4 regions of the Streptomyces bikiniensis genome follow, and region 2 is predicted to be linked to each of the others. Evidence: riboswitches for the same ligand, from Rfam matches in the RefSeq annotation. Region 2 holds a riboswitch; each other region holds the start of a gene.
The links. A riboswitch is a leader RNA that binds a small molecule or an ion and turns the genes downstream of it on or off. The one in region 2 is predicted to bind cyclic di-AMP.
Positions count from the first base shown of each region.

Region 1 (7,200 bases), on a different contig from region 2:
ACCACGCGGCGGCCGCCGCCGGCGCCGCCGCCCTGGCGGAGAAGGAGGCCGGCCTCGCGCAGGACGCGGCGACCCGGGCGGAGAAGGACGCCGCCGGCGCCGCCGGGCTCGCGGAATCCGCCGAGAAGCACGCCACGTCGGCCGAGGCCGCTGCCAAGAACGCCGGCACCCATGCCGAGGAGGCCGCCGGGAGCAAGGAGAAGGGGGACGGCTACTCCCTGGAGGAGGCCGAGCGCAAGGCGCTCGAAGCGGCGGGCCTCAGCGTCGCGGAGTACGAGGCGGCCAAGGCCCTCGCGCAGCAGGACCTGCTCGACTACCTGATGGACAACGGCGCCGAGCTGCTCGTCGAACTCGTCGCCGAGGACATCAAGGAGTGCTGGGACGATCCCGACATTCCGACCTGCCTGTGGGCGATCGTCGGCAGTCTGCCCTGGGCGAAGGCCGTCAAGGTGGTCGGCAAGCTCCCGAAGCTCGGGAAGATCATCCTCGGCATCAACGACTTCCTCGACAAGTCGGCCCGGGCGAAGAAGCTCGTCGACAAGGGCGAGGAGATCCTCGACGACGTCTGGAAGAAGCTTCCGGCGTGCGTGACGGGCAAGAAGAAGAACGGTTCGGCGCGGAGTTCCGCGCTGTCGGCGGGTGTCGCGCGCGGCTCGTTCGTGGTGATGTCCGGTGGCAAGGACGCGGAGAACATCGGCCTCAAGCGCGAGGAGAACATCGCTAAGCTGGTCGGCGGAACGGTGGCCGAGGACGACAAGGGCCAGGACATCAAGATCGTCATGCCCAACGTGGGATCGAGCGGTCTCGACGTCATCGGGCCGAACGGTGAGTACATCTACGTCGGCGGCGGCGCCAAGGCCGCCAACCCGTCCAGGTTCGGAAAGGCCCTCAAGATCAACAAGTACGCGGCCGGCGAGGCCGGCGTGAAGGCGGTCTCCTACCTGGCCGACAACACGCCGGAGTCGGCGATCAAGCAGGCCGAGAAGGTCTTCGGAGACGAGAACGTCCACATCTTCACGCTGCCGAGCTGCCAGTCATGACCGACGGGTTCATCCGGTGGTACCGGGAGTCGGCGGCCACGCCGGTCCTCGCCGAGCAGGCGGAGGTCTTCGGTGCGCACGGCCTCGCGCTCGCGCACCCCGCGCGGGGCGCGGCCGTGGTGCTCGACGTCGAGGGCGACGGCGTCCCCATGAGCAGGGAGGAGCTGGGCCGCCTGCTGGGCCTGCGCATCGCGTCCCTCACGGTGAACTGGTGGTTCTCCGCCGACGTCGACGTGACCGACGAGTTCCTGTACGAACCGCTCGGCTGCGAGATCCAGACCTTGTGGCTGGACGGCCTCACGCCCGAGCAGGCCGACGCGGTCGAGGCGGCCGTCATCGCGGCGACGACGGCACTGCCGGTCCCGACCCGCGCCGTGATCGTCGACCGGCAGGGTGCGAGTGACCCTGCCGACTGGGACTCGGCCGTGCTCTACGACGGAGACGGGGCGCCGGTCTTCCCGGACCGGGTCCTCGCACGCGAGCCGCTCACGCGGACGCTCCTGCGGTCGCGGCCCGGGCTGAGGAGCGAGGAGGCCGGTGGGGATCTGACGCTGCTCGCTCCCGCCCGCCCGCTCTGACGCCCGGGGAGCCCGCCGCACGGCGAATCCCCGGAGGAAGGCCCCGCCGGTCCACCGACCCGGCGGGGCCTTCCCGTGCACCGGAGCCGACGCGCGGGCGTCCGGCGCCGTACCGGCCCGCGGTCCGGCCGGTCGGCCGCACCGAACGGGGACTCAGTAGGCCCCGTTGACGTTGTCGATGGAGCCGTAGCGGTCGGCCGCGTAGTTGCAGGCGGCGGTGATGTTGGCGACCGGGTCGTACAGGTCCATCGACGTGCCGGGCACGTGGTAGGCGAGGAACGTCGGCTCGATGACCTGGAGGAGGCCCTTCGAGGGGGTGCCGTTGACGGCGTTGATGTCCCAGTTGTTGATGGCCAGCGGGTTGCCGGAGGACTCGCGCATGATGTTGCGGTGGATGCCCTCGTAGGAGCCGGGGATGCCGTGCTGGGCCATGATGTCCAGCGACTGCCGGATCCAGCCGTCGAGGTTGTCGGCGTACTGGGTGACGGCGGCCGGGGCGGCGGCGGCCGGAGCGGCGGCGGAGGCGCCCGTGGCGGTGCCGGCGGACGAGGCGGTCGCGCGGCGCTCGGAGCGGCTCGCCCGGTCGGCCGAGGTGGACTCCTCCGCCTTCGCGGTGGCCTTCCGCTCCGCCCTTTCCTGCGTCTTCGCCTGAGCGGGGGCGGCCTCGGCGGCGCCCCGATGAATCGTCAGTTCCAGACCGGGGTGAATGAGTGACGGGTTGTCACCCACGGCGCTCTGGTTGGCGCGGTAAAGGCTCTTCCAGCCCCCCTGAATTCCCTTCTTGTGGGCGATCAGGGAAAGCGAGTCACCGCTCACGACGGTGTACGTGCGCGTGGTCTCCGCGGCGGCCGGAGCCTTGGCGGCGGCCGGGGCGACGGGGGCGGTGAAGGCCTCGGCGGCGATCGCCGGGGCCCCGGCGGCGGGCGCGGCGCCGGCCGTGGCGGGGGCGAGCAGGGGCAGGGACAGCACGGCCCCACCCGTTCCGACCAGGGCGAGGCCACGGGAGACGTGGTTGCGGCGGGGGCGGCGGTGCTTACCGTGTGCAGGCATGACGGGATTCCTCTCCGGCGCCTACGAGGTGAGCTGTCGGGTTCGGACGGGAGGTGTCCGGCCGCGCGCACGCGGCTGCACCCCGAGCCGTTCCGGATCACCGGACCGGCGTATTCGTGGGTCCCCCGCTCCTGCCGTCGGGTGAAAAGGGAGGTTTCCGAGCGGTGGCAGGATTAGGCGTTCCGCTCGAATGGGGGTGACCGTAGGCCAGTAATGCGGCGAATAACAAGAGGATCAGGGCGGCGGCGCCCGTAAAAGGATCACCGAATTCGGAGAATTCAAGATCGGATGGCCCGGAAAGGGGCCGAACTTCCTTGCGCGGTACGGGGCGGGGAGGCCGGCGCCGTGCGGCGGGCCGTGCGGAGTGAGTCGCATCACCCGGTGAGTTATGTCCGAATATGCGGCGTAATTCCATTGATGGGGAAATAGGGCGAAAATCTATGTGGTGGGGGTTTCGAGGGCGATGGGGTACCTTTGGTGGCATCGTGGTCGCTCAAGGGCAAAGCTCGCAAAGCCGACATTCATCTCAAGGATGGAGTCGACCGACCCAGGAGCCGCCCGATGCCCCCCACCGCCCCCCAGCTCACCCCCGACGCCCCCGGCGTCCTGGATGCTCCCGGCGTCCTTGACGCCCCCGACGCCCTCGACCGCGAGGCCGCCGCCCTCTACGAGAGCGCAGTCTGGCAGCGGATCGTCACCGACTGGACCGCACCGGCACCGTCCGCACCGGCACCGTCCGCGCCCGAGCCGTCCGCGCCCGCCCCCGCACCCCCGTCGCCGGGGGAGGAGCGGAGCTGGCGGGACCTGCTCAGCGTGCCCGTGGACCGGCTCGTGGCCGAGGCGCTCGACGCGCTCCCGGCGCCGGGCCCCGCCGAACGCCGCCTCCCCGGCCGGATCGGAGCCGTACTGCCGGACCGCCTCCACGCCTGGCGCCGCATCGGACAGGCCGAGCTGCGCCCCTCGGTCCACCTCGGGTACGCGCGCCTCGTCCTGACCGAGTGGGGCTGGCAGAACGCCCCGTACAGACTCCGTGACAGACGCGGGGCCCGCTGCGTCTGCGGGGCGCTCCTCGCCGCCCACCGCCTCGGCTACGGCGGCGCGGACACCATGAACGAGGCGGCCGCCTGGATCATGACCGAGCTGCGGTCGCGCGGCTGGGGGGACCTCATCGGCCCGTGGAACCGGGCCCCGGGGCGCACGGCCGACGACGCGCTCGCCCTCCTCGACGCCACGATCCGCCGCGCCGCGCACGCCGGCCGCTGACGGTGCCGCCCGGGCGAGTGGGCCCCGCCGCCCGGGCGCGAGGGCCCGCCGCCCGGGCGGCCGGGGTCAGCCGCTGACGCTCGGGGCCCCGTTCTCGATGTGGCCGGTGTACCGGCGTGACCAGGTCCCGTCGACGTCGGCGGTGATCGTGAAGTCGTACCAGCCCTTGTGGTGGGCGACGGCGTTGAAGAAGTCCTCGGTGGCGGAGCCCGCCGGCACCGTGTACGTCCACGGGCCGTCCGTCCGGTAGGCGTGGGAGCGGATCGTGAAGGTGACGGGCCCGCCGGAGGCGTTGGTCATCCTGAACCAGAGGGCCGTCCTGCCGGTCCCCGGCTCGATCGCGAACCGGGCCGCCACCTCGACGTCCCTGCCCGCCTTGGAGGCGTCGCCGACGAAGCGGCGCAGGAAGCGGTTGGGCCCCATCATCGAGAGGTCGTACTTCCCGGACCCCGAGCCCGTACCGATGTTGAAGAAGTCGGTGGCCGTGCCGCCGGGGTCCACGGTGTACTGCCAGGCGGCCGTGTCGCGGTGCTGGTGCGGGTGGATCGAGAAGTGTGCGGCCCGCCTGGCCTCCGGCCCCTGGTTCGTCATCGAGAACCAGGCCAGGATCTTGCCGCCCGAGCCGAACTCGAAGCGGTCCAGATTGCCGTTCACCTGGTACGGAAGGGCGCGCGCCGGCCGGGTGCCGGGCTCCTGCGCGGGCAGCGCGTTGTTCTGCGGGACCGGGTTCGGCAGTGGCTTGCAGGTGGCCTGGCCGATCACCTTCGCCGTCGACGGCAGCCCGGCGGGCACCCCGTACACCGGGCGGGCGAAGTCGAAGACACCGGTCAGATCGCCCGTCACCTTCCGTCGCCAGGCGCTGATGTGGGGGCAGGCGGCCGGGGTGCCGAGGGCCGTCGTCCAGGTCTCCAGGAAGCGCAGCACGGAGGTGTGGTCGAAGACCTCGGAGCTCACCCAGCCGCCCCGGGTCCACGGGGACATGACGAGCATGGGGACGCGGAAGCCCAGACCGATCGGCACGCCGTCGAGGTACTCGCCCGGCGTGCCCGGCGGGGCGACCGGCGGCGGCACGTGGTCGAAGAAGCCGTCGTTCTCGTCGTAGTTGAGGAACAGCACGGTCGAGTCGAACACCTCGGCGTTCGCGGCCAGGGCCCGGTAGACGAGGTCGACGAAGTGCGCGCCGTCCCCGGGCGGGGCGTAGGGGTGCTCGGAGAACGCCTCGCTCGCGACCACCCACGACACCTGCGGCAGGGTGCCCGCCAGGACGTCCGCGCGGATCGCCGCCGCGATGTCGTCCGGGGTCGAGCCGGTCACCTTCGGGACCGAGCCCATGCCCCGGTCGTACAACGGGTCGCCGGGCCGCGCGTCGGTGAACCTCTTGAAGTACGCGAGGCCGTTGTCGCCGTAGTTGTCCTGGGCGTTCTGGTAGACCTTCCAGCTCACCCCGGCGCGCTGGAGCGCCTCCGCGTACGTCTCCCAGGTCAGGCCCCGCTCCTCGCCGCCGTCCTTGCTGGAGGCGTCGATCTTCCCGCTCCACAGGAAGGTGCGGTTGGGGCCGGTGGCGCTGAGCGCCGAGCAGAAGTACGCGTCGCAGATCGTGTAGTGGTCGGCGAGCGCGTGGTGGAAGGGGATGTCCTCGCGGTCGAGGTGGCCGAGGGTGCGGACGTTGCCCACGCCCGTCACCCAGTGGTCGAGGCGTCCCTTGTTCCAGGCCGCGTGCTGCGAGGTCCAGCTGTGCGGCAGGTCGCCGTTGCACTGCGCCAGGGTCTCACCGTCCACCCCTCCGGCCGGCGGGGTGTCGCTGAGCTTCCACGGGTACTGGCGGCCGCCCAGGTTCGGCTGGTTGAAGGTTCCCCAGCCGCCGGGCAGGTTGCCCGCCGCGCGGTCGGCGAAGCCCCGCACCCCGCGCAGGGTGCCGAAGTAGTGGTCGAAGCTGCGGTTCTCCTGCATGAGGATCACCACGTGCCGGACGTCGGTGAGGGTGCCGGTCGCGGCCCGCGCGACGGCCGACGCGGGCGCCGGCGGCAGCGCCGCCCCCGCCACGAGCCCCGCGCCGATGCCGACGAACCCCCTGCGGCTGATGGGAAGCATGCCCCGCCTCTCGTGTCACGGCGTGCCCCGGCGGCACGTCGGACACATGATGAAGTGAGGGGTGCTCAAAGGTATACACACGTGTGGTAATTACTGGGTTAACAACCGGAAGTACGGGTCTCCCCGCGGTGTGATTGGTCTGACCGCGTACCAATGGCCATGGGTGGGTCAGACGGTGAGGACCTTCACCCCGGCCTCGGTGAGCTGGGCGACCGTCTCCGGCGCGATGTCCGTGTCGGTCACGAGGGTGTCGATCCGGTCCAGACCGCAGATCCGCGCGAACGCCCGGCGGCCCATCTTCGAGGAGTCGGTCACCACGACGACCCGGCTCGCCCGCTCCGCGAAGAGCCGGCTGATGCTCGCCTCGTCCTCGTGGTGCGCCATCACGCCCAGCTGGGCGTCGACCCCGTCGACCCCCAGTACCACCACGTCCAGCACCACTTCGCCGAGCACCCCCGCCGTCAGCGGGCCGACCAGCTCGTAGGTCTGGGGGCGGGCGACGCCGCCCGTGGTGACGATCTTGATCTGCGGGCGCACCGCCAGCTCGCCCGCGATGTTGAGCGCGTTGGTGACCACGGTCAGCGCCGGTCCCGCGGGCGCCGTCGCCGGTACCGGGGCCTCGGCGCGCCCGCTCGCGAACCGCAGCGCGAGCGCCCGTGCCACCTCGGTCGTCGTCGTGCCGCCGTTGAGCCCGACGACCTCGCCGGGCGCGACCAGATCGGCGGCGGCCTCCGCGATCCGCTTCTTCTCCGGGGCGTGCCGCGTCGACTTGTACCGCAGGGGGAGTTCGTACGACACGCCGTGCGCGACCGCGCCGCCCCGCGTGCGCACGAGGAGCTGCTGCTCGGCGAGCTCGTCGAGGTCCCGGCGGATCGTGGCCGCGGAGACGTCGAGCGCGGTCGCCGCCTCCTCCACCTCGACCTTTCCCGAGGCCGCCAGTAGTTCGAGGAGCGTGTTCCACCGCTCGTGCTTGGACATGGGTCCCTCCCTCCCGGTCGTGCGAGCGTCCGATTCTAGCCGCCGACAAGCGTGGGATCTGGAAACGGCGTGCATGTTTCTGCTTGAATGAGTTCTACTTCGAGCATGTTCATTCAATATCGCGCAGTCTTTCTTGCAAGGAGATCGGCATGAGCACCACCCGCACCGCCGTGGAGATCGCCTCCCAGCCGGCGACCTGG
Region 1 is NZ_JNXJ01000004.1:188,650-195,849, forward strand. It holds gene OO47_RS04220 (hypothetical protein) at 1-1,040, shown strand, start outside; gene OO47_RS04225 (hypothetical protein) at 1,037-1,618, shown strand; gene OO47_RS04230 (LysM peptidoglycan-binding domain-containing protein) at 1,772-2,668, opposite strand; cyclic di-AMP (ydaO/yuaA leader) riboswitch at 2,675-2,848, opposite strand; gene OO47_RS04235 (DUF6197 family protein) at 3,230-3,931, shown strand; gene OO47_RS04240 (phosphocholine-specific phospholipase C) at 3,998-6,022, opposite strand; gene OO47_RS04245 (DeoR/GlpR family DNA-binding transcription regulator) at 6,191-7,000, opposite strand; gene OO47_RS04250 (SIS domain-containing protein) at 7,150-7,200, shown strand, end outside.
Region 1: linked by a shared signal. The riboswitch ahead of OO47_RS04230 (LysM peptidoglycan-binding domain-containing protein) and the one ahead of OO47_RS26625 (C40 family peptidase) in region 2 are both predicted to bind cyclic di-AMP.

Region 2 (7,200 bases):
GCCCGCAGCGCCTCGGCCGTCAGGGCGGTCGAGTTGAGCGTCCCCAGCCCGGCCGGGGCCACCACCAGGACCGGCGCGCCGAGCAGCGCCGCCGCGTCCGCGAGCGTGCCGCCCTCCCCGTCGAAGCGGACGAGCAGCCCGCCCGCCCCCTCCACCAGGACCAGGTCGTGCGCGGCGGCCAGCTTCCGGGCGGCCCCGGCGACCTCCCGGGGCCCGACCGGCGCGAGCCCGGCCCGCCGGGCGGCCGTACCGGGGGCCAGCGGCTCCGGGAAGCGGCCCAGCTCGGCGGAGGCGGCGGCGCCCGAGAGCCGTACGACCTCGTCCGCGTCGCCCCGCTCGTCCGGCCCGACGCCCGTCTGCGCCGGCTTCAGGACCGCGACCGACCGCCCGGCGGCGGTCGCGACGGCGGCGACGGCCGCGGTCACGACCGTCTTGCCGATCTCGGTCCCGGTCCCGCTGACGACGACGATTCCCACTGTCCGCTCCATCCCTCTTCCGTTCAGCCCGCCGCCGCGGCGGCCCGTACCGCCGCGCAGATCCGGGCCACGTCCCCGTCGCCCGTCACGTACGGCGGCATCGTGTAGATCAGGTCCCGGAACGGGCGCAGCCACACGCCCTCCCGGACCGCCGCGCGCGTCGCCGCCGCCATGTCGACCCCGTGGCCGAGCTGGACGACCCCGATCGCGCCGAGCACCCGCACGTCCCGCACGCCCGGCAGGGCGGCGGCCGGGGCGAGCCCGTTGCGCAGCCCGGCCTCGATCCGCTTGACCTCGACCTGCCAGTCCTGCGAGAGCAGCAGGTCGATCGAGGCCAGGGCCACGGCGGAGGCCAGCGGGTTGCCCATGAAGGTCGGCCCGTGCGCCAGGACCGGCACCTCGCCCCGGGAGATCCCGTCGGCCACCCGGCTCGTGCAGAGCGTCGCGGCCATCGACAGGTAACCGCCCGTCAGGGCCTTGCCCACGCACATCACGTCGGGCGAGACCCCGGCCGCGTCGGCCGCGAACAGCGTGCCCGTGCGCCCGAACCCGGTCGCGATCTCGTCGAACACCAGCAGCACGCCGTGCTCGTCGCAGGCCTCCCGCAGCACCCGCAGGTACGCCGGGTCGTGGAAGCGCATCCCGCCCGCGCCCTGCACCACCGGCTCCACGACCACTGCGGCCAGCTCATGCGCGTGCCGCCCGATCGAGGCCCGCAGCAGCTCCGCGTACGACTCCTCGTACGCGGCCGGCGGGGCGTCCGTGAAGACCTGGGGCTGGAGGACCCCCGACCACAGCTCGTGCATCCCGCCCTCGGGGTCGCACACCGACATCGGCTGCCAGGTGTCCCCGTGGTACCCGCCGCGCCAGGTGAAGAGCCGCCGCTTCCCGGGACGGCCGAGCGAACGCCAGTACTGCAGGCACATCTTGACCGCCACCTCGACGGAGACCGAGCCCGAGTCGCTGAGGAAGACGTGCCGCAGCGGCTCGGGGGTGATCTCCACGAGCCGGCTCGCGAGGCGGACGGCCGGCTCGTGGGTGAGTCCGCCGAACATCACGTGGCTCATCCGGTCGAGCTGGCCGCGCACCGCCTCGTTGAGGACGGGGTGGTTGTAGCCGTGCACCGCCGACCACCACGAGGACATGCCGTCGATCAACTCGTCCCGGCCCTCGGCGGGTTCGGCGAGCCGGAGGCGCACCCCGGACGCGGACGCGACGACCAGCGGGTCCGTGCGGCCCGGCATGGGGCCGTACGGGTGCCAGACGTGCGCCCGGTCCAGGGCGAGGAGCTCGTCGTTACGCATTCGGCGCGAGGTCCGTCCCGGCTCCCCGGCGGCGCACCGCCACCAGATCGGTCCGGGCCCCGCCCGGCACGGCCTCGGCGGCCGGCGCCTCGGCGGGCTCGGGGACCGGGGCGTGTCCGCCGCACGGACCGCAGCCGCCGCCGGAGTGCGACCCGCACCCGGCACCGCTCTCCGCCGGCGCGCCCGCATGCGAACCGCAGCCCGCGCCGCTCCCCGCCGGGGCGCCCGAACCGCAGCCGCCGCCGGCCGCCGCGAGCGCGTCCGCGCGGTGGGCGGGCAGCGTGGGCGTGCCCGTGCCCTCCACCTCGAAGCCCGCGTCCGCGATCATGTCCAGGTCGGCCTGGCCGGCCTGTCCCTCGCTGGTCAGGTAGTCGCCCAGGAAGATCGAGTTCGCGATGTGCAGCGCGAGCGGCTGCATCGAGCGCAGGTGCACCTCGCGGCCGCCCGCGATCCGCACCTCGACGTCGGGGCAGACGAACCGCACCATCGCCAGGATCCGCAGGCAGCGCTGCGGGGTCAGGTTCCACTCCTTGGCGAGCGGGGTGCCCTCGAACGGGATGAGGAAGTTGACCGGCACCGAGTCCGAGCCCAGCTCCCGCAGCGCGTACACCACGTCGACCAGGTCCTCGTCGGCCTCGCCCATGCCCGCGATCAGGCCCGAGCAGGCCGACAGGCCCGCCGCGTGCGCCTTCTGCACGGTGTCCACCCGGTCGGCGTACGTGTGGGTCTTGGTGATCCCGCCGTACGTCGCCTCGGACGTGTTCAGGTTGTGGTTGTACGCGTCGGCGCCGGCCTCCCGGAGCCGCTCCGCCTGGCCGTCCGAGAGCAGACCGAGGCAGGCGCACACCTCGACGCCCTCGTTCTGCTCCTTGATGGCCTCGATGGTCCTGCCGACCCGCTCGACGTCCCGGTCCGTCGGACCGCGTCCGCTCGCCACCAGGCACACCCGCTTGGCGCCGCCCGCGACGCCCGCCGCGGCCGCCCGGGACGCCTCGTCCGGCTTCAGCCAGGTGTACTTGAGGATCTCCGCCTTGGAGCCGAGCCGCTGCGAACAGTACGAGCAGTCCTCGGGGCACAGGCCGGACTTGAGGTTGACCAGGTAGTTGAGCTTCACCCGCCGCCCGAACCACTGACGGCGCACCTTGCCGGCCGCGGCCACCACATCGAGCAGTTCGTCGTCGGAGGTCGCCAGGACGGCGAGCGCTTCTTCACGGGTCGGCGGCTCGCGCCGCAGCCCCTTCTCCACCAGCGTGTTCAGCAGGTCCATAACCGCTGATCCTGGCCTACCGCCCGCCCCCGGGCCAAGGAGGATCCGAACAAACGCCCCCGATCGGGGTGTGTGGATGACCACACCACGATCCCGGTCTCCTGCGGCTAGGGTCTGTGCGCTGCCTACAAAAGGCACCGGCCGGGCGGCCGGAGGCGCCGACGGAGGATCCCGCATGCCACAGGCCGACGACGCACGGGCGCACGAGACACGGGCGGACGACGCACAGGCGTATGAAACCCGGGCCGATGATGTACGGGCGCACGAGACACAGGTGGACGGCGCACAGGCGTACGAGACCCGGGCCGGCGACGTACGGGCCGCGGGCCCGCGCCGCGCCGCCTTCGACTGGACCGAGGCCGAGGCGCGCCGCCGGGCCGACGCCGGCCTCGTCCGCGCGCTGCGGCCCCGGGCGGCCGACTCCGACCTCCTCGACCTGGCGGGCAACGACTACCTCGGCCTCACCCGCAGGCCCGAGGTCACCGGGGCGGCCGCCGAGGCGGCCCGGCGCTGGGGCGCGGGCTCCACCGGCTCCCGGCTCGTCACCGGCACCACCCTGCTCCACACCGACCTGGAGCGCGAACTCGCCGCCTTCTGCGGCTTCGAGGCGGCCCTCGTCTTCTCCTCCGGCTACGCCGCCAACCTCGCCGTGCTCACCGCGCTCGGCGGCCGGGACTCCCTGATCGTCTCGGACGCCGCCAACCACGCCTCCCTGGTGGACGGCTGCCGCCTGGCGCGCGCCGGGACCGCCGTCGTCCCGCACGCCGATCCCGAGGCCGTGCGGAAGACCCTGGAGGCGCACCCCGGGCGCCGGGCCCTCGTCGTCAGCGACTCCGTCTTCTCCGTCGACGGCGACCGGGCCCCGCTCGCGGACCTCGCCGCCGCCTGCCGCGCGCACGGCGCCGGTCTCGTCGTGGACGACGCCCACGGCTTCGGGGTCCTCGGCGACGGGGGCCGGGGCGCGGTGCACGGGGCCGGGCTCGCGGGCGACGAGGACGTGGTCGCCACCCTGACCCTCTCCAAGTCCCTGGGCAGCCAGGGCGGCGCGGTCCTGGGCCCGGCCCGGGTGATCGAGCACCTGGTGAACGCCGCCCGCACCTTCATCTTCGACACCGGCCTCGCCCCGGCCGCCGTCGGCGGCGCCCTCGCGAGCCTGCGCCTGATCGCCGCCGAACCGGGGCTGGCCGAGCGGGCCCGTACCGTCGCCACCGCCCTGTACGAGCGGCTGACCGCGGCCGGTCTGACCGCGGCCCGGCCCGACGCGGCCGTGGTCTCGGTCCGCGCCCCTTCCCCGGAGGCGGCACTGCGCTGGGCGGCGGACTGCCGGGCACGAGGCCTGGCGGTCGGCTGCTTCCGTCCCCCGTCCGTCCCCGACGGCGTCTCGCGGCTGCGCCTGACGGCCCGCGCCGACCTGACGGACGCGCAGATCGGCCGCGCGGTGGAGACGATCCTGGAGACCGCGCCCGCCGCCTGACGTACGCCCAAGGGCGTTCAGGCGTCGTACGGTTCACCGCTTCGGGCGACAGATGCGGTATTGCCCTGGTGGAACCCGATACGGCGCGGCACCATCGGTGGGACTCTGACGCGCAGTGCGATCCGGGGCGGTGGCCCCGGCGGGAAAGGGACAGAGTCGCCATGGCAGACCATCAGGAAGCATCCGTCACCCTGGCGAGCGAGCCCGCCTCGGTCCCCACCGCCCGGCGGTACGTCGCGCGGGTCCTCGCCGACTGGGGCCTCGACGCGCTCTCGGACCAGGCGGACGCGGTCCGCCTGATCGTCTCGGAACTGGCCACCAACGCCGTCCTGCACACCTTCGGCCAGTCGCCCACCTTCACGGTCGACGTACGCCTGGAGCGTGGGGAGCAGCTCCACGTCGGCGTCACGGACAGCCATCCGCGCCGCCCCCGCCGCCTTCCGGCGGCGGTCCAGCAGGACAACGGCCGCGGCATGGCCATCATCCGCTCCCTCGCGGTGGAGTCCGGCGGCCGCCTCTCGGTGACCCCCACCCCGGACGGCGGCAAGACGGTCGGCATCACCCTGCCGTGGAAGGCGGCGGCGCCGGTGGTCTGTTAGCCGGGGCCGTTCGCGAAACCACGGGACCCCGCCGGGCCGGGTACGACCGTCGTCTCAGCGCCGCCCGGTACGCACACGACCCGCGCGTACCTCCCGGAACTGTTCCCGTGGTCCCTCTCCCGGTGCGCGGAGAAGAGCAGCGGCAGCGGAACGTCCCCGGCGGACGGCCGCTCCGTGCCCACCGGCAGCCGGGGCAACCCGCCGAACCGCCCGACCGGAGGACCACCGCTGTCTCCGAACAACCCGATCGACGGACGAGGGTGCCGGCCGGACCTGCTGACCTCGTCGTCCGGGCCGCCCGATTCGAGCGCTGTCCGACGAGACTCCCCCTGATGGTCCGTGCCCGGGAGGACACCCCCCCTTCCCGCCACCCTCCTGCCGGTCGGAGGGCCGCGGCCGGGCAGCGGTCCGCCGATGTGCCCGGAGGCCGGGGCGGGAGGGGCGGCGGCGCCACCGCACCCCCGGCTTCCTCCACCGCGCCCGGTCAGCGCCCGGGCGGGGTCACCGGACGCGTCCGTAGGAGACCTTCGACGTCCAGATCTTGTCGAGCTTCACCCAGGAGCCCGTCTTGGGCGAGTGCCAGAGCTTGCCGCTCCCGGCGTAGATGCCCACGTGGTAGACCTTCCCGCCGGAGTGGAAGAAGACCAGGTCCCCCTTCTGGCGGCCGGAGGCGGAGACGCGGCTGGTCTTGTTGTACTGCTGCTGCGCGGTGCGGGGCAGCGACTTGCCCGCCTGCTTGTACGCGTAGAGCGTCAGGCCCGAGCAGTCGAACCGGGAGGGGCCGGTGGCCCCGTAGCGGTAGGGCGCCCCCTTCTTGGAGGCGGCGACGCTCAGCGCCTTGTTCGCGTGTGCGGTGGCCGCCTGGGCCTCCGGTGCCGCGCCCGGCGCGAGCAGCGTGCCGCCGACGGCGGCGAGGGTGAGAGCCGAGACGGCTCCGGCCCGGGACAGCAGGGACGGGACGTGCATCTGCGCACTCATGCGCAACCCTTCGTCAGCCGCCTGTGAAGGATGACCTGTCGGGTTCGGGCAGGCGAAGATGCCCGGCCGCGGCTGCGGCTTCACCCCAAGGGCCGGCCCCGCTGCGGAAGCAGCGCGTACGGCCCGTACTGCTCGGGTCCTCCACTCCTGCCGATCCAATCCTGTCGACCAGGCGTCCGGGACGGCGGCAGGACTCGGCGTCCGCCCGGACCGCCCCGCCTCGGATGGCGGGGGCTTGTCGTCGGCAGGGATCTTGCCCCACAGCTTGGTCGAAATCCGAGTGGAAACAGCGATATGTGAGAGTCCTCACGACTGATCCATTCGGGTGGACAGGATGGTTTCGTGATCGTCGGAGGTTTGGGCGACGAGCCTCGCACCAGCAAAGGAACGCCCGATTCCGCCAGATGTGTACACCCCGTGCGCAACTCGCCCGAGCCATATGTCGACTCGTCGACTCCACCGAACGGACGAGTGCTTCCGGCATGTCGTGTCGGCCGTCCGGCCCTCGACACGACATGCCGGAATGTCAACTCCGTCATGCCCGGGGGAGCGTGACCCGGTGCGCCCGCCGCTCCCCGTCCAGCACCCGCAGGGCGCGCGCCAGGGTGTCCGCGTGGATCTCGCTCTCGCCCCGCGCGTGCATGAGCGCCAGGGCCCCGCGCAGCTCCTCCGCGCGTCCCACCAGGGCCTGAGCCGCCCTCAGGGCGCCATAAGTGTGCGTGCTCCTGGACGGATTGATCCTCCCCAGGAGGTCGACGGCCGCGAGGTACGCGTCGACCAGTCCGCCTTCGGCCCGCGTCAGGGCGGGCAGCGGCGGCAGTTCGGGAACCACGGTCCGCTCACCGCGCCGCGCCGCCGGCCGCGGCGCGCCGGCTCGTGATCACGTGGTCCACGAGGCCGTACTCGACCGCGGCCGGGGCGTCCAGGACCGTGAGGCGGTCGAGGTCGGCGTCGACCCGCTCGCTGCTCCGTCCGGTGTGCTCGGCGAGGAGCCCGGCCATCAGGGCGCGCTGGCGGAGCAGTTCGCGGGCCTGGATGTCGAGATCGCCCGGCTGCCCGCGCAGGGGCTCCTCCACGGCGGGCTGCCGGAGCGTGACCCGGG
Region 2 is NZ_JNXJ01000041.1:4,068-11,267, reverse strand. It holds gene bioD (dethiobiotin synthase) at 1-488, opposite strand, end outside; gene OO47_RS26645 (adenosylmethionine--8-amino-7-oxononanoate transaminase) at 500-1,780, opposite strand; gene bioB (biotin synthase BioB) at 1,773-3,047, opposite strand; gene OO47_RS26635 (8-amino-7-oxononanoate synthase) at 3,223-4,521, shown strand; gene OO47_RS26630 (ATP-binding protein) at 4,683-5,120, shown strand; gene OO47_RS26625 (C40 family peptidase) at 5,622-6,098, opposite strand; cyclic di-AMP (ydaO/yuaA leader) riboswitch at 6,102-6,232, opposite strand; gene OO47_RS26620 (hypothetical protein) at 6,634-6,930, opposite strand; gene OO47_RS26615 (ATP-dependent Clp protease proteolytic subunit) at 6,938-7,200, opposite strand, start outside.

Region 3 (7,200 bases), on a different contig from region 2:
CGCTGACGGCCGGGGCGGGGATGCGCCGGGTGTTCGTGAAGCTCGCGCACGGCTCCTCCGCCTCGGGGGTGCTCGCGGTGGAGACGAACGGCGCGGGCCGGGTCCGGGCCACCACCTCGGTGGAGCGCGATCCGGCCGGGCGGCTGTTCAACTCCCTGCGGGTGCGGCGCTACACGAGCGAGCGCGAGGTCGCCGCGATCGTGGACGCCCTGGCCCCCGACGGCCTGCACGTCGAGCGGTGGCTGCCGAAGGCCGTCCAGGACGGGCGGGCCGCCGACCTGCGGGTGGTGGTGATCGACGGGCGGGCCACCCACGCCGTGCTCCGCACCAGCCGCTCCCCCCTGACCAATCTGCACCTGGGCGGGGCCCGGGGCGACCTGGACGCGGCCCGGGCCGCGATCGCCGCCGCCGGGGCGCGGTGGGCGGACGCGCTGGAGGTGTGCGAGCGGGCCGCCGCCGCGTTCCCCGGCACCCGGTGCGTGGGCGTCGACCTGCTGCCCGCGTCCGGCTGGCGCAGCTTCGCCGTGGGCGAGGTCAACGCCTTCGGCGACCTGCTGCCCCGGCTCACGGGCCTGCCGGGCGGCGGGGCCGAGGGCCTCGACACCTACGCGGCCCAGGTGGCCGCGCTGTTCCCCCGTACACCTTGCGACTCAAGCACCACAGGAACGAGCACCGCGTGAACCAGCCCGACATGAACGCGATCGTCGGCAGCCACGACCTGCTCCTGGTCACCCTCGACACGCTCCGGTACGACGTGGCCGCCGAGCTGGCGGCCGAGGGCCGCATCCCGCACCTGGCCCGGCACCTGCCCGGCGGGGTCTGGGAGCGGCGGCACGCGCCGGGGAGCTTCACCTACGCCTCCCACCAGGCGATCTTCGCCGGCTTCCTGCCGACGCCCGCCGCGCAGGGGCCCCATCCCCGGCTGTTCGCCGCCCGGTTCGCGGGGAGCGAGTCGACCGCCGACGGCACCTGGGTCCACGACACACCGGACTTCGTCTCCGCCCTCGCGGCCGAGGGCTACCGGACGGTCTGCGTCGGCGGGGTGGGGTTCTTCAACGGGCAGCCGCCGCTCGGCTCCGTACTGCCCGGGCTCTTCGAGGAGAGCCACTGGGAGCCCTCCTTCGGCGTCGCGTCCCCGACCTCGTTCGAGTCCCAGGTCGCCCGCGCCGAGGAGGTCGTGGCCGGACTCCCCCGCGAGGAGCGGCTCTTCCTCTTCGTGAACGTGTCGGCGCTGCACCAGCCCAACTGGTTCCACCTGCCGGGGGCGACCCGCGAGGCGGGCGACTCCCGGGAGACGCACGCGGCGGCCCTGGAGTACGTCGACCGGCACATCGGGCGGCTCTTCGCCGCGATGGGCTCCCGGCGCCCGTGTTTCGCGATCGTCTGCTCCGACCACGGCACGGCGTACGGGGAGGACGGCTTCACCGGTCACCGGCTCGGCCACGAGGTCGTGTGGACGGTGCCGTACGCGCAGTTCGTCCTGCCGGGCCCGGACGGGGAGGCCGCCGCGTGAGCACCGCCGACCGCGCCCGGGGAGGCCGCCGCGTGAAGACCGCGGAGATCCCCGCCCCCCGCCCGTACCGCAGCTACGTCTACGCCTACCCCCACAAGACCGCGTACCGGGAGCTGACCGATCCCCCGGAGCTCGCCGCGCTCTGGGCCGGGGAGCCGAAGGACGCGCTCTCGCTCTACGCGCACGTGCCGTTCTGCGAGGTCCGCTGCGGCTTCTGCAACCTCTTCACCCGGATCGGCGCCCCCGGCGAGCTGACCACCCGCTACCTGGACGCCCTCGACCGGCAGGCGACCGCCGTGCGCGAGGCGCTCGGGGACGCGGAGCCGGTGCGGTTCGCGACGGCCGCGTTCGGCGGCGGCACGCCCACCTTCCTGACCGCCGGCGAGCTGGAGCGGCTCTGCGACATCGCGGAGCGGCGGATGGGCGCGGACCTGCGGGCGGTGCCGCTGTCGGTGGAGACCTCGCCCGCGACCGCGACCGCCGACCGGCTCGCGGTGCTCGCGGAGCGGGGCGCGACCCGGCTGAGCATCGGGGTGCAGAGCTTCGTGGAGGCCGAGGCGCGGGCGGCGGTCCGGCCGCAGCGCCGCGCGGACGTCGAGGCGGCGCTCGGCCGCATCCGGGACACCGGCGTCCCGGTGCTCAACATCGACCTGATCTACGGGATCGACGGGCAGACCGAGGAGTCCTGGCGCCGCTCGCTCGACACGGCCCTGGCCTGGCGGCCCGAGGAGCTGTACCTCTATCCGCTGTACGTCCGGCCGCTGACCGGTCTGGGCCGGACGCCCCCGGAGGACGACCGGGAGTGGGACGGGCGGCGGCTGCGGCTCTACCGGTACGGCCGGGACCACCTCCTGGAGCGCGGCTACGAGCAGGTGTCGATGCGGATGTTCCGGCGGCGGGACGCGGCGCCGTCCGGTCCCGACGACCACGCGTGCCAGACGGACGGGATGATCGGCCTGGGCTGCGGGGCGCGTTCGTACACCTCGGCCCTGCACTACTCCTTCGACTACGCCGTCGACATGCGGGAGATCCGCTCGATCATCGACGCGTACACGGAGACCGGGGACTTCTCGCGCGCCCGGGTCGGCCGGTGGGTCGACGCCGGGGAGGCCCGGCGCCGCCATCTGCTGCAGTCGCTGCTCCAGGCGGAGGGGATGCCGGTGGCCGGGTACGAGGAGCGGTTCGGGTCCTCGCCGTTCGCGGACTTCCCCGGGGAGCTGGCCCGGTTCGAGGCGCTGGGCTGGCTGGACGGGGAGGCGCCGGCGGGGCTGCTGCGGCTCTCGCCGGAGGGGCTCGCGCACTCGGACGGGCTCGGTCCGGAGCTGTTCTCGCCCGGGGTGCGGGCCGCGATGGCCGCGTACGAGCCGAAGTGAGGGGGCGGCCGTGGACCTGACGCTGCTCTACCGGGGGCCGCTGTCCTCCTGCGACTACGACTGCCCGTACTGCCCGTTCGCCAAGCGCCGGGACGGCCGCGAGCAGTTGCGCGCGGACCGGGCGGCGCTGGAGCGGTTCACCGGGTGGGCCGCCGGGCAGACCGGGGACCGGCTGCGGATCCTGTTCACGCCGTGGGGCGAGGGCCTGGTGCGCTCCTGGTACCGGCGGGCGCTGGTCGAGCTGTCGCGGCTGCCGCACGTCGAGCGGGTGGCGATCCAGACCAATCTGAGCTGCCGGACCGACTGGCTGGCGGAGGCGGACCGGGAGGCCGTGGCGCTCTGGTGCACGTACCACCCGGGGCAGACGCCGTACGAGCGCTTCCTCGGCAGGTGCCGCGACCTGGCGGACCGGGGCGTCCGGTTCAGCGTGGGCGTGGTGGGGCTCCCGGAGCACCGGGAGGAGGCGCGGAGGCTGCGGGAGGCGCTGCCGCCGCACGTGTACCTGTGGGTGAACGCGGCCGAGGGGCACGCGTACACCGACGCGGAGGCCGACGGGTGGACGGAGCTGGACCCGCTCTTCCCGTACAGCCGGCATCCGCACCGCTCGGCGGGGCTGCCCTGCCGGACCGGCGAGTCGGTGGTGTCGGTGGACGGCGGGGGGACGGTGCGGCGCTGCCACTTCGTCAAGGCCGAGCTGGGGAACCTGTACGACGGTTCGTACCGCGCCGCCCTGCGTCCCCGCGCCTGCCCCCTCGCCGTCTGCGACTGCCACATCGGCTACGTGCACCTGGAGACGCTGCCGCTGTACGACGTGTTCGCGGGCGGGGTCCTGGAGCGGATCCCCGCCGCCGTCCCCCCGCCCGTCCCGCCCCGGACTACAGGGGCATGAGGTCCCCGAGGGGCATCAGGTGGGGGCGCTTGGCCTCGACGTGGTCCCCTGAGCTCTCGCCGCGCAGCCGGCGCCCGATCCAGGGCACGAGGTACTCCCGCGCCCACTGGATGTTGTCGCGGCGCACTTCGAGGGAGCCGCGCGGCGGGACCGGCGGCCACGCCTGGTCGGGGTCGGCGGGCACCGGCAGGCCGAGGACCTGGGCGGCGCGCAGGGCGACCCGGGTGTGTCCCTCGGGCGAGAGGTGCAGCCGGTCGTCGTCCCAGGCGCGCCGGTCCTGCACGGACCTCAGCGACCACAGGTCGAGGACCGGGCAGCCGTGGCGGTCCGCGATGGCCCGGACGTGCGCGGTGTAGGTGGCGATCTTGCCGCGCAGGTGCCGGAGCACGGGGACGTCGCGGGTGTCGAAGCCGGTGGTGACCATGACCGTGCCGACGGCGGAGGTCAGGTCGGCGACGGCGCGCTCGAAGCGCTCGGCCACGTCGTCCGGGTCGGTGCCGGGGCGGATGATGTCGTTGCCGCCCGCGCAGAAGGTCACCAGGTCGGGGGCGAGTTCCTTCGCCCGGGGGACCTGTTCCGCCACGATCTGGTCGAGGAGGCGCCCGCGTACGGCCAGGTTGGCGTAGCGGAAGGCGTCGTGCTCCGGCAGCTGGTCGGCGAGCAGGACCGCGAAGCGGTCCGCCCAGCCGACGTACGTCCCGTCGGGGCCGGGGTCTCCGACGCCCTCGGTGAAGCTGTCACCGATCGCCGCGTACGACCCGAATGCGTTCTTGTCTCTTGATCTCGAATCGTCTGCCACGGGGGCACATCCTTCCCTTTCGCATGTGACCTACGCGACCGTAAGGAGGGGTTGACGACGGGTGATATATGCCACCGATAAAGATTCGCCCAAGTCGGAACAGGCCGGCGGCCCGGCACGTACGTGCCGGGCCGCCGGAAAGGAATGCGCCGGGGGGTCAGACGGAGACGCCGTGCTGGCGCAGGTAGGCCAGCGGGTCGATGTCCGAGCCGTAGTTCGGCGTGGTGCGGATCTCGAAGTGCAGGTGCGGGCCGGTGGAGTTGCCGGTGGAACCGGAGAGGCCGATCTGCTGCCCGCCGCTGACGCTCTGCCCGGCCGAGACCGAGAGGGAGGAGAGGTGGGCGTACTGCGAGTAGTTGCCGTCCGCGTGCTGGATGACGACCTCGTTGCCGTACGAGCCGCTCCAGCCGGCGGAGACGACCGTGCCGGCGCCGACGGCGCGGACGGTGGTGCCGGAGGAGGCGATGAAGTCGACGCCGGTGTGGTAGCCGGAGGACCACATGGAGCCGGAGGCGCGGTACGGGGTGGAGAAGCCGCCGGTGACGGGGGCGACCCAGCCGGAGGAGGAGGCGGTGGAGCCGGTGGAGCTCTTCTCCGCGGCCTTCGGGGCGGTGGTGGCCGGGGCGGCGGCGCGGCGGCTCTCGCGGGAGGCGCGGGGGGCGTCGTCGCCGTTCTTCCCGGCGCTCCGGGCGCCGGTGGTGCTCTTCGGGCCGGTGGGGACGGAGCCCTTGGCGCCGATGGTGAGCTTCATGCCGGGCATGATGAGGGAGGGGTCGGCGCCGATGGTCCGGCGGTTGTCCTCGTAGATCCGCTGCCAGCCGCCCGCGAGGTGGTGGTCGGCGGCGATCTTCGACAGGTAGTCGCCGGGGACGACGGAGTACGTCCGGGGGCCGCTCTCCGCGGCGGCCTTCGAAGGGGCGGCCTTCGCGGGGGCGGCGGCCTTCGCCGCGACGGGCTGCGCGGTGACGACGGACTGGACGGAGGCGGCGGCCGGGGCGGCCTGCTCGGCGGCGTGGGCCCCGGTGGCGCCGAGGAGCGGAAGGGCGACGACGGCGCCTCCCGTACCGGCGGCGGCGAATCCGCGGGTGAGGGGGTTGTTCTTGGGACGGCGGTGCTTACCCTTCGCGGGCATGGCGAATCCTCTCCGGCGCCTGCGAGGTGAGCTGTCGGGTTCGGACTGGAGATGTCCGGCCGCGCTCTCGCGCGACTTCACCCCTAGCCGTCCTGCGTCGCGGGACCGGCGTACTTCCTTGGGTCCCCCGCTCCTGCCACGCATGGGATGGGTGGAATTCCGGACGGTGGCAGGATTCGGCGGTCCGTCCGGATTGAGCGTGACGCTAGACGAGCGGGGTCGGCGCGAACAAGCCGTTGTTCCTCACCGGTATTCCGCCCTAGATCGTTCCACCGGAATTCCGGTCACCCTCCGTGGACGGCGGTCCTCCGACTCCCTTTTCCCGTAAGGAAATCGCGCCGGAACCCCGGCCACGATCCGTCACTTCTATGACGCTGCTCACGCGTCGAATCCCATCTCGCCTGCAATCAGGGCGCGTTATGCCCAATGGCTTAATTCGGACAGATCACCCATTCCTGTCCGAGGGGGTGCGCCGCGCCGCTCCCGCCCGGATGATTGCCCCCGGAACCGATTTCACCTCGGCATCCGTACGACGACATCTCCAGGAGCATCCGTGACGCAGCAGCAGGTCCCGCCCATCGACGCCGCCGAGCCCGAGCTGACGGAGGTCCGCAACTTCCGGGACGTGGGCGGTCTGCCGACGACGGACGGGCGCGCGGTCCGTCCCGGCCGCCTCTTCCGCAGCGGCCACCTCGCCCACGCGACCGAGGACGACGCCGCCTTCCTCGCCGGTCTCGGGCTGCACACGGTCTTCGACTTCCGCAACGAGGCCGACCGGCGGATCGAGGGCCCGGACGTCGAGCTGCCCGGCGTGCGGAACGTGAACATACCCCTCAACGACCCGGCCGACGGCAAGGAGTTCTGGAAGCTGGTGCGCGACGGCGACACCGTCCAGCTGCGGGAGGTCCTCGGCGACGGCAGGGCCGCGGCCCGGATGTCCGATTCGTACCGGCGCATGGTGGTCGAGCGGACCGCGGAGCACAGCCGGATCCTGCACTCCATGGCGGAGGAGAGCGTCCCGGCCCTGATGCACTGCGCGGCGGGCAAGGACCGGGCCGGGCTCGCCGTCGCGATCACCCTGCTCGCCGTCGGGGTCGAGCGGACCGCGATCGAGGCCGACTACGTGAAGTCGAACGAGCCGCACCGCCGCTACAAGGTGCGCCGCAGCTCCACCGCCCCGGACGCCATGGGGCCCGAGGTGATGGAGCTGCTGAGCCCGCTCTTCGACGCGCGGGCGGAGTACCTGCGGGCCGCCTTCGAGACCATCGAGACGACCTGGGGCTCGGTGGACGCCTACTTCGCCACGGGCCTGTCGCTGTCCCCGGAGACCCGCGAGCTGCTGCGGGAGCGCCTGCTCACCGAGGCGTAGGGCCTGTCCGCCCGGGCCCTACTTCGCACCCATCGCGAAGAGCAGGTAGAGGAAGCCGGCGAAGAGGTGCCCGGCGATCAGGTAGGCGAAGAGACGGAGCACCAGCCCCTTGGGGAACTTGCCCT
Region 3 is NZ_JNXJ01000009.1:106,355-113,554, forward strand. It holds gene OO47_RS09410 (STM4014 family protein) at 1-680, shown strand, start outside; gene OO47_RS09415 (STM4013/SEN3800 family hydrolase) at 692-1,513, shown strand; gene OO47_RS09420 (STM4012 family radical SAM protein) at 1,561-2,886, shown strand; gene OO47_RS09425 (STM4011 family radical SAM protein) at 2,897-3,775, shown strand; gene OO47_RS09430 (SGNH/GDSL hydrolase family protein) at 3,762-4,574, opposite strand; gene OO47_RS09435 (M23 family metallopeptidase) at 4,732-5,706, opposite strand; cyclic di-AMP (ydaO/yuaA leader) riboswitch at 5,710-5,870, opposite strand; gene OO47_RS09440 (tyrosine-protein phosphatase) at 6,260-7,075, shown strand; gene OO47_RS36810 (DUF6126 family protein) at 7,094-7,200, opposite strand, start outside.
Region 3: linked by a shared signal. The riboswitch ahead of OO47_RS09435 (M23 family metallopeptidase) and the one ahead of OO47_RS26625 (C40 family peptidase) in region 2 are both predicted to bind cyclic di-AMP.

Region 4 (7,200 bases), on a different contig from region 2:
GGGGTCAGCGGCGGTCGGCGTTGTCCACGCCGTCCCAGAGGTTGTCGTACCAGGGGCGGTCCGCCGCCCCCTGGTCGGCGCGGGGCCGCTGCTCCGCGCCGGGGTCGTTCACGGTGAAGCCGGTCTCGCCGGGGAGCACGTAGTGCAGGTGCTCGCGGGCGAGGCGGCGGACGTAGGCCGGGTCCTGGAGGCGGGCCTTCTCGTCCCTCAGCTCCTGCACCCGCCGGGCGGCCTCGGCGGCCCGGCGCTCCTGCTCGGCGATCTCGCCCTGCTGGGAGACGTAGCTGCGCATGGGGTAGGCGAGGGCCACGACCAGGGAGCAGACGACGAGGGCGAGGAAGGCCGCGCGGCCGGTGAGCCGGGAGCGGCGGGCCTGGCGGCGGGTCTGGGAGCGGTAGACACGGGCGGCGGTCTGCTCGCCGAGCAGCCTGAGCCGGGTCGCGGTCGAGAACCGGTCCCGGTCCTTCACGGCCATGTCGTGTCGCCTCCCCTGTTCACGCGGACGTCCCCGCACACGGTACGGGACCGAGTACGGGGACGTACGGAAGCCGCCCTGCGGAAGGGCGCAGCGGGTGTCAGCCCTTGAACCGCGGGAAGGCGCTGCGGCCGGCGTACACCGCGGCGTCGTCGAGGATCTCCTCGATGCGCAGCAGCTGGTTGTACTTGGCGACGCGCTCGGAGCGGGCCGGGGCGCCGGTCTTGATCTGGCCGCAGTTGGTGGCGACGGCCAGGTCGGCGATGGTGACGTCCTCGGTCTCGCCGGAGCGGTGGGACATCATGCACTTGAAGCCGTTGCGCTGGGCCAGCTCGACGGCGTCGAGGGTCTCGGTCAGCGAGCCGATCTGGTTGACCTTGACGAGCAGGGCGTTCGCGGACTTCTCCTCGATGCCCCGGGCCAGGCGCTCCGGGTTGGTGACGAACAGGTCGTCGCCGACGAGCTGGACCTTGTCGCCGAGCTTCTCGGTGATGACGTTCCAGCCGGCCCAGTCGTCCTCGAACAGCGGGTCCTCGATGGAGACCAGCGGGTACGCGGCGACGAGCTCCTCGTAGTACTCGGTCATCTCGGCGGCCGAGCGGGCCTTGCCCTCGAACTCGTACGTGCCGTCCTTGTAGAACTCGGAGGCGGCGACGTCGAGCGCGAGCGCGATGTCCTTGCCGGGCACGTAGCCGGCCTGCTTGATCGCTTCGAGGATGAGGTCGAGCGCCTCGCGGTTGGAGCCGAGGTTCGGGGCGAAGCCGCCCTCGTCGCCGAGACCGGTGGAGAGGCCCTTGGCCTTCAGGACGGACTTGAGGGTGTGGTAGACCTCGGTGCCCCAGCGGAGGGCCTCGGAGAAGGACTCCGCGCCGATCGGGGCGATCATGAACTCCTGGATGTCCACGTTGGAGTCGGCGTGCGACCCGCCGTTCAGGATGTTCATCATCGGAACGGGCAGCAGGTGCGCGTTCGGGCCGCCCAGGTAGCGGAAGAGCGGGAGGTCGCTGGCCTCGGAGGCGGCGTGCGCGACGGCGAGGGAGACGCCGAGGATGGCGTTGGCGCCGAGCGAGGACTTGTCCGGGGTGGCGTCCAGGTCGAACATGGCCTGGTCGATCAGGCGCTGCTCGGTGGCGTCGTAGCCGACGAGCTCCGGGCCGATCTGCTCGATGACGGCGAGGACGGCCTTCTCGACGCCCTTGCCCTGGTAGCGGTTGGGGTCACCGTCGCGGAGCTCAAGGGCCTCGAACGCACCGGTGGAGGCGCCGGACGGAACGGCAGCACGGCCGGTGCTGCCGTCGTCGAGGCCGACCTCGACCTCGACCGTGGGGTTGCCTCGGGAGTCCAGGATTTCCCGGGCTACGACGACGTCGATGGACGGCACGAGCATCTCCTTCTGGGATGTGACGCGGGATGTGACGCAAGGTCGGTGCAGGGTCGCTTGGCCTTGCGGCAAGAGCCTAACCGCCCCGGAGGCTCCGACCGGCCGGGCGCCCGCCCCCTGGGACGAAAAAGGACCCAAGGGCACGCATAGGGGGGCGAAGGGCCCCGGATCTACTGGACGGTAGTCATCAGGTGGGCCTCGGGAGGCCCCGGTGAAAGGCGGAACCCCGGTCCGGCGCGCACGGGGGACGGGCGCGCCGGGCCGGGGTGGGTCACCGCGGGAGGGTCTTCGGGGGCGCGTGAGCCGCCGGACTCACGCGACCCGCCGGGCTCACTTCAGGTGGAGCTGCTGGCCCGGGTAGATCAGGTCGGCGTTCTCGACGACGTCCTCGTTGAGCTCGAAGAGCTGGGCCCAGCCGCCCTTGACGCCCTGCGCCTGGGCGATCTTGCTGAGGGTGTCGCCGGCCACGACCTCGTACTCGCCGTCACCCTTCTTGACCGTCTTGCCGGTCGGGGTGGTGACGGTCTTCTGGGTGCCCTTCGGAGCGGCCTGGCGCTCCTGCTTCGGGGCCTGGCGCTGCTCGCTGCGGGTGGTCGGCTGCTCGGCCGTGCGCTGCTTCTTCTGCTCCGGCTGCCGCTTCGGCTGCTCCTGCTGCGCGCTCTCGGCGGCGCCGCCGTCGTAGGAGGCGCCGGAGAGGCCCACGCCGCAGCTCGGCCAGGCGCCCTTGCCCTGGCCCGCGAGGACCTTCTCGGCGACGGCGATCTGCTGCGACTTGGAGGCCTGGTCGGCGGTGGAGGCGTAGGCGGTGCCGCCGTACGCGGCCCAGGTGGAGGCCGAGAACTGGAGGCCGCCGTAGTAGCCGTTGCCGGTGTTGATCGACCAGTTGCCGCCGGACTCGCACTGGGCGACGCGGTCCCACTCGGAGGCCGTGGCGGCCGAGGCGGTGCCCGCGGTCATCAGCGGGGCGGCGACGGCGACACCGGTGACGCCGACGAGCGCGGCGAGCTGGGTGGCCCTGGAGGGACGGCGGTGTTTGCCCTTGACGGAAAACAGCATGGGAATTCTCCTCACCGACGCCTGCGAGGTGAGCTGTCGGGTTCGGGCCGAAGAGTTGCCCGGCCGCGTGTCCTAGCACGCGGCTTCACCCCAAGCCGGTCGTCGGCCGTCTGTCTCGACGGCCGGGCCCGGCGCTTACCTTGGGTCCCCCGCTCCTGCCTCCGGCGCTTGCGCGACGACTGTTCCCATCGGCCGACGGCAGGATTCGGCGTTTCGGTCGACGGGGCCCGCGGTGGCGAGCGGTGACGACCGTAGACACAGAACCCTCCGAAGTTCAAAGAGGCTCATATGACGAATTTCGCCTCTTCTTGCCCTTCGGAGGGGACTGTTTGCGCAGGTGAGAGACGACGGAAGCGGAGTTTGCGGGCGCGACACGCCAGTTGGGACAAAGAGACCCATGTCTCACTCGTCCGGAACCGGACATACGCCCACGAACTACCCGGCCGTCGAGACCGAACCCGGCGTCAGATCAAGGTTCTGACCAGGGAGGATGAGGTCCGGATCGATGCCCACGGTCCGTTTGTTGGCGTCGTAGAGGGCGGACCAGCCTCCGGGGAGTTCGTTCGCCTGGGCGATACCCGAAAGGCTGTCACCCGGTCGCACGACGTATTCACCCGAAGAGCCCTGACTGTCCGTTACGTCCGAATCATTCGCTTCGTCGGCGACGGGGGTCGATTCGGTTTCTTCGGGCGACTCACCCTTACCTGAGGCATGTCGGCCGGATTCGGCGGAAGTGTCCGGGTTGCCGGTTTCTTCCGGAGCGGCCTCGCCCCGGTGCTTGCCCGTGCCGGGCGCGACCGACGCTCCCTCACCTCCCGGAATACCGGGCGTAACAGGCGTACCGGGCGTAACGGACTCACTGGGGGTGACGGGGACCGTCGGGTCGGCCGGAAGCGTCGGGTCCGCCGGGTTCGTCGCCCCGGTCGATCCGGTCGATCCGGACGGCGGGGTCGGCGCGGACGGCGTCGCGGGGGCGGTCGGCGCGGTCGGGTCCGCCGGGACGGCGGGAGCCGACGGCGAGGACGGTGCGGACGGCGTTGCGGGCGCGGCGGGGGCGGACGGCGTCGCGGAGGACTCCGGCGCCCCGGTGGACGGCGTGGCCGCGGGGGCGCCCGACGCGCCGGAGTTCCAGCCCGACTCGGGGACGGGCGTCACGGAGGTCGTCGGGGCCGTGGCCGGACCCGGGTCCACCCCGGTGGGCTTCCCGTCGTTCGTCAGGCCGGCGATCGGCGCGCAGGTCGCCCAGGCGTCGCTGCCCTTGGCGAGGGCCTTCTCGGCCACCGCGATCTGCTGGGCGCGGCTGGCCAAGTCGGGGCTGGGCGCGTACGCCAGGCCGCCGTGACGCTCCCAGTCCGCCTGGGTGAACTGGAGGCCTCCGTACATCCCGTTCCCGGAGTTGGCGCTCCACTGACCGCCCGACTCGCACTCGGCGACGCGGTCCCAGGTGGCGGCGTCGGCGGCGGACGCGGATCCGGTGGCGAGCAGGGGCAGCGCCATGGCGGATCCGGTCACGCCCGCGGCGACGACGATGGCGGGGGCCTGACGGGGGCGACGGTGTCGTCCGTTCCCGGAGCGCATAGGTACGCCTTTCGCGTGACGGCTGAGACTGCCGGGAAACGTAGCGGCATTCGAACGCTCGTCACAAGTCGATGGCCACTCGATCACATGAAGATCACATTTCTGACGGACCGTCACCGTGCGAGAGGGGTACGGACGGGGAGAACTCCACCGGAAGCGTGCGCAAACCGCGCATGATGAGCCCTCCGCGCCACCGCAGTTCGGCCGGGTCGGCGGCGAGCCGGAGGTCCGGCAGACGGGTCAGCAGGGTGGCGAGCGCGGTCTGCCCTTCGAGGCGGGCGAGGGGCGCGCCGAGGCAGTAGTGGATGCCGTGGCCGTACCCGAGGTGCTGGTTGTCCCGCCGGGCGAGGTCGAGCACGTCGGGCCCGTCGAACCGCTCCGGGTCCCGGTCGGCGGCGGCCAGCACCACGAGCACCGGGTCGCCCGCCGGGATCTCCTGCCCGCCGATGGTCAGCGCCCGCGTCGCGTACCGCCAGGTCGCCATCTCCACGGGCCCGTCGTACCGCAGCAGCTCCTCGATCCCGGTCTCCAGGAGGCCGGTCCCGCCGGCGGCGAGGGAGTCCTGGAGGAGTTCTCTTTGTCCGGGATTGCGGAGAAGTGCGTAAAGGCCGTTCCCGATCAGGTTCACGGTCGTCTCGAACCCCGCGAACAGGAGGATGAAGGCCATGGCGGCGGCCTCGTTCTCGGTGAGGTGCTCGCCGTGGTCGGAGGCCTTGATGAGCCCCGAGATCAGGTCGTCGCCCGGCTCTTCGCGCTTGCGGTGGATCAGCTCCGCGAGATAGCCGCGCATCTTCTTCACCGACCGGGCGACGCCGCCGCGCGGCCCGCCGCCGTGGCGGATCATCATCCCGGCCCAGTCCCGGAAGTCGTCCTGGTCCTCCTCGGGCACGCCGAGCAGGTCGCAGATGGCGTAGATGGGGAGCGGGAAGGCGAACTCGTGGATGAGGTCCGCGCTCCCCTTCTCCACGAACGCGTCGATGAGCCGGTCGGTCAACTCCTGGACGCGCGGGGCGAACCCGGCGACCCGGCGCGGGGTGAACGCCTTCGACACGAGCCGCCGCAGCCGGGTGTGGTCGGGCGGGTCGATGTTGAGCAGGTGGGTCATCAGCTCGGCCTTGCGCTCGCCCGGAATGCCCGTCTTGCCCTTGGCGTGCGGGGACTCGTCGTGGTGCGCCGGGTTCTTGGACAGCCGCTGGTCCGCGAGGGCCTGCCGGGCGTCCGCGTACCGGGTCACGAGCCAGGCCTCGACCCCGCTGGGCAGCGTCGTCCGGTGCACGGGCGCGTGCTCCCGCAGCCAGGCGTAGGCGGGGTACGGGTCGGTGGCGAACTCCCAGGTGAAGAGCTCGGGCGCGGAGCCCCTGCCGGGGGCGGGGGTCGCGTCGGGGGCCGGGGCCGTTCCGGAAGCCGGGGCCGTTCCGGAAGCCGGGGCCGTTCCGGAGGCTGGGTCCGTTCCGGAGGCCGGGCCGGAGGTCGGTGCGGGGTGCGGCTCGGGGTCCGGGGCGGTGCTGTCACTCACCCCCCGACCGTACAGCGCGCCCCCGCGCGCCCCGGCGGCCCGTGCGGGACGGCCCGGGCGCCCCCGCCGGGCCCGGCCCTCCTCTTCGTATGTGTACGGCGCTACCGCCTCACAGCCCCTCCGCCGCCCGGATCGCGTCCCGGTACGTCCGGGCCGCGGCCCGCAGCGCCGTCTCCGGGTCGACGCCCGCCGCCTCCGCGCGGGCCGCGAGGGCGAGCAGCTCGTAGCCGACGCCCCCGTCCGCCGGGAGGTCCACGTCGAGGCCGGCCGCGCGCGCCCGGCCCGCCAGCTTCGCGGCGAGCGCGAGGCCGGGCTGCCCGAGCGGTACGCCGTCGGTGACGGACTCCCGCCGCTTCTCGACGGCCTTGGTCCGCTGCCAGTGCGCGTGGACGTCCTCGGGGGTCTCGGCGGTGGCGTCCCCGAAGACGTGCGGGTGGCGGTGGATCAGCTTCTCGACCAGGGTCCCGGCCACGTCGTCCACCGAGAACGGCTCCTCGGGGTCCTCCTCGGCGATCCGGGCGTGGAAGACGACCTGGAGCAGGACGTCGCCCAGCTCCTCCCGGAGCGCGGTGCGGTCCTCGTCCTCGATCGCCTCGACCAGCTCGTACGCCTCCTCGATGGCGTACTTCACCAGCCCCTCGTGGGTCTGCGCGGAGGTCCAGGGGCACTCGCGCCGGACCCGGTCCATGACCTGGACGAGGTCGAGGAGGCGGGCGCCGGGCAGGTCGTACGAGCCCGGCAGCAGTTCGAGCTCCGGCATGGCGACCCGGCCGGAGCCGGCGAGCCGGGCGAGGCCGTCGGTGAGGCGCCGGTCGCCCTCGCCGGAGGCGAGCAGCAGGACCGTGCGGCCCCCGGCGCAGGCCTCGACCAGCTCCTCGGCGGTGGGCGGGGCGTGCTCGACGGCGACGCCCGCCTCCCGCAGGTACGGCAGCTGGGGGTGGTGCTCGTCGGGGCAGAGCACCCGGTCCGCGGAGTGCAGCGCCTGCCACGCGGGCCAGGACAGGAGTCCGGGGGCCACGCGGTGGCTGGCGGTGAGCAGGACGACGCGGCCGGGGCTTTCGGAAGTCACCCCTCGAACCTACCCGGGCCCGCCCGGCGGCAGGCACCGCCCCCGGGAGCCGGCCTCAGGCACCCGCCCCGGCGGCGTTCGGGTCCTGGCTGATCCGGCGCAGCCACGGCGGGGTCGCGGTGGCC
Region 4 is NZ_JNXJ01000052.1:16,818-24,017, reverse strand. It holds gene OO47_RS29245 (FtsB family cell division protein) at 5-475, opposite strand; gene eno (phosphopyruvate hydratase) at 576-1,862, opposite strand; gene OO47_RS29235 (LysM peptidoglycan-binding domain-containing protein) at 2,187-2,912, opposite strand; cyclic di-AMP (ydaO/yuaA leader) riboswitch at 2,916-3,089, opposite strand; gene OO47_RS35640 (transglycosylase family protein) at 3,348-4,409, opposite strand; gene OO47_RS29225 (cytochrome P450 family protein) at 4,585-6,006, opposite strand; gene OO47_RS29220 (nucleoside triphosphate pyrophosphohydrolase) at 6,116-7,075, opposite strand; gene OO47_RS29215 (SurA N-terminal domain-containing protein) at 7,131-7,200, opposite strand, start outside.
Region 4: linked by a shared signal. The riboswitch ahead of OO47_RS29235 (LysM peptidoglycan-binding domain-containing protein) and the one ahead of OO47_RS26625 (C40 family peptidase) in region 2 are both predicted to bind cyclic di-AMP.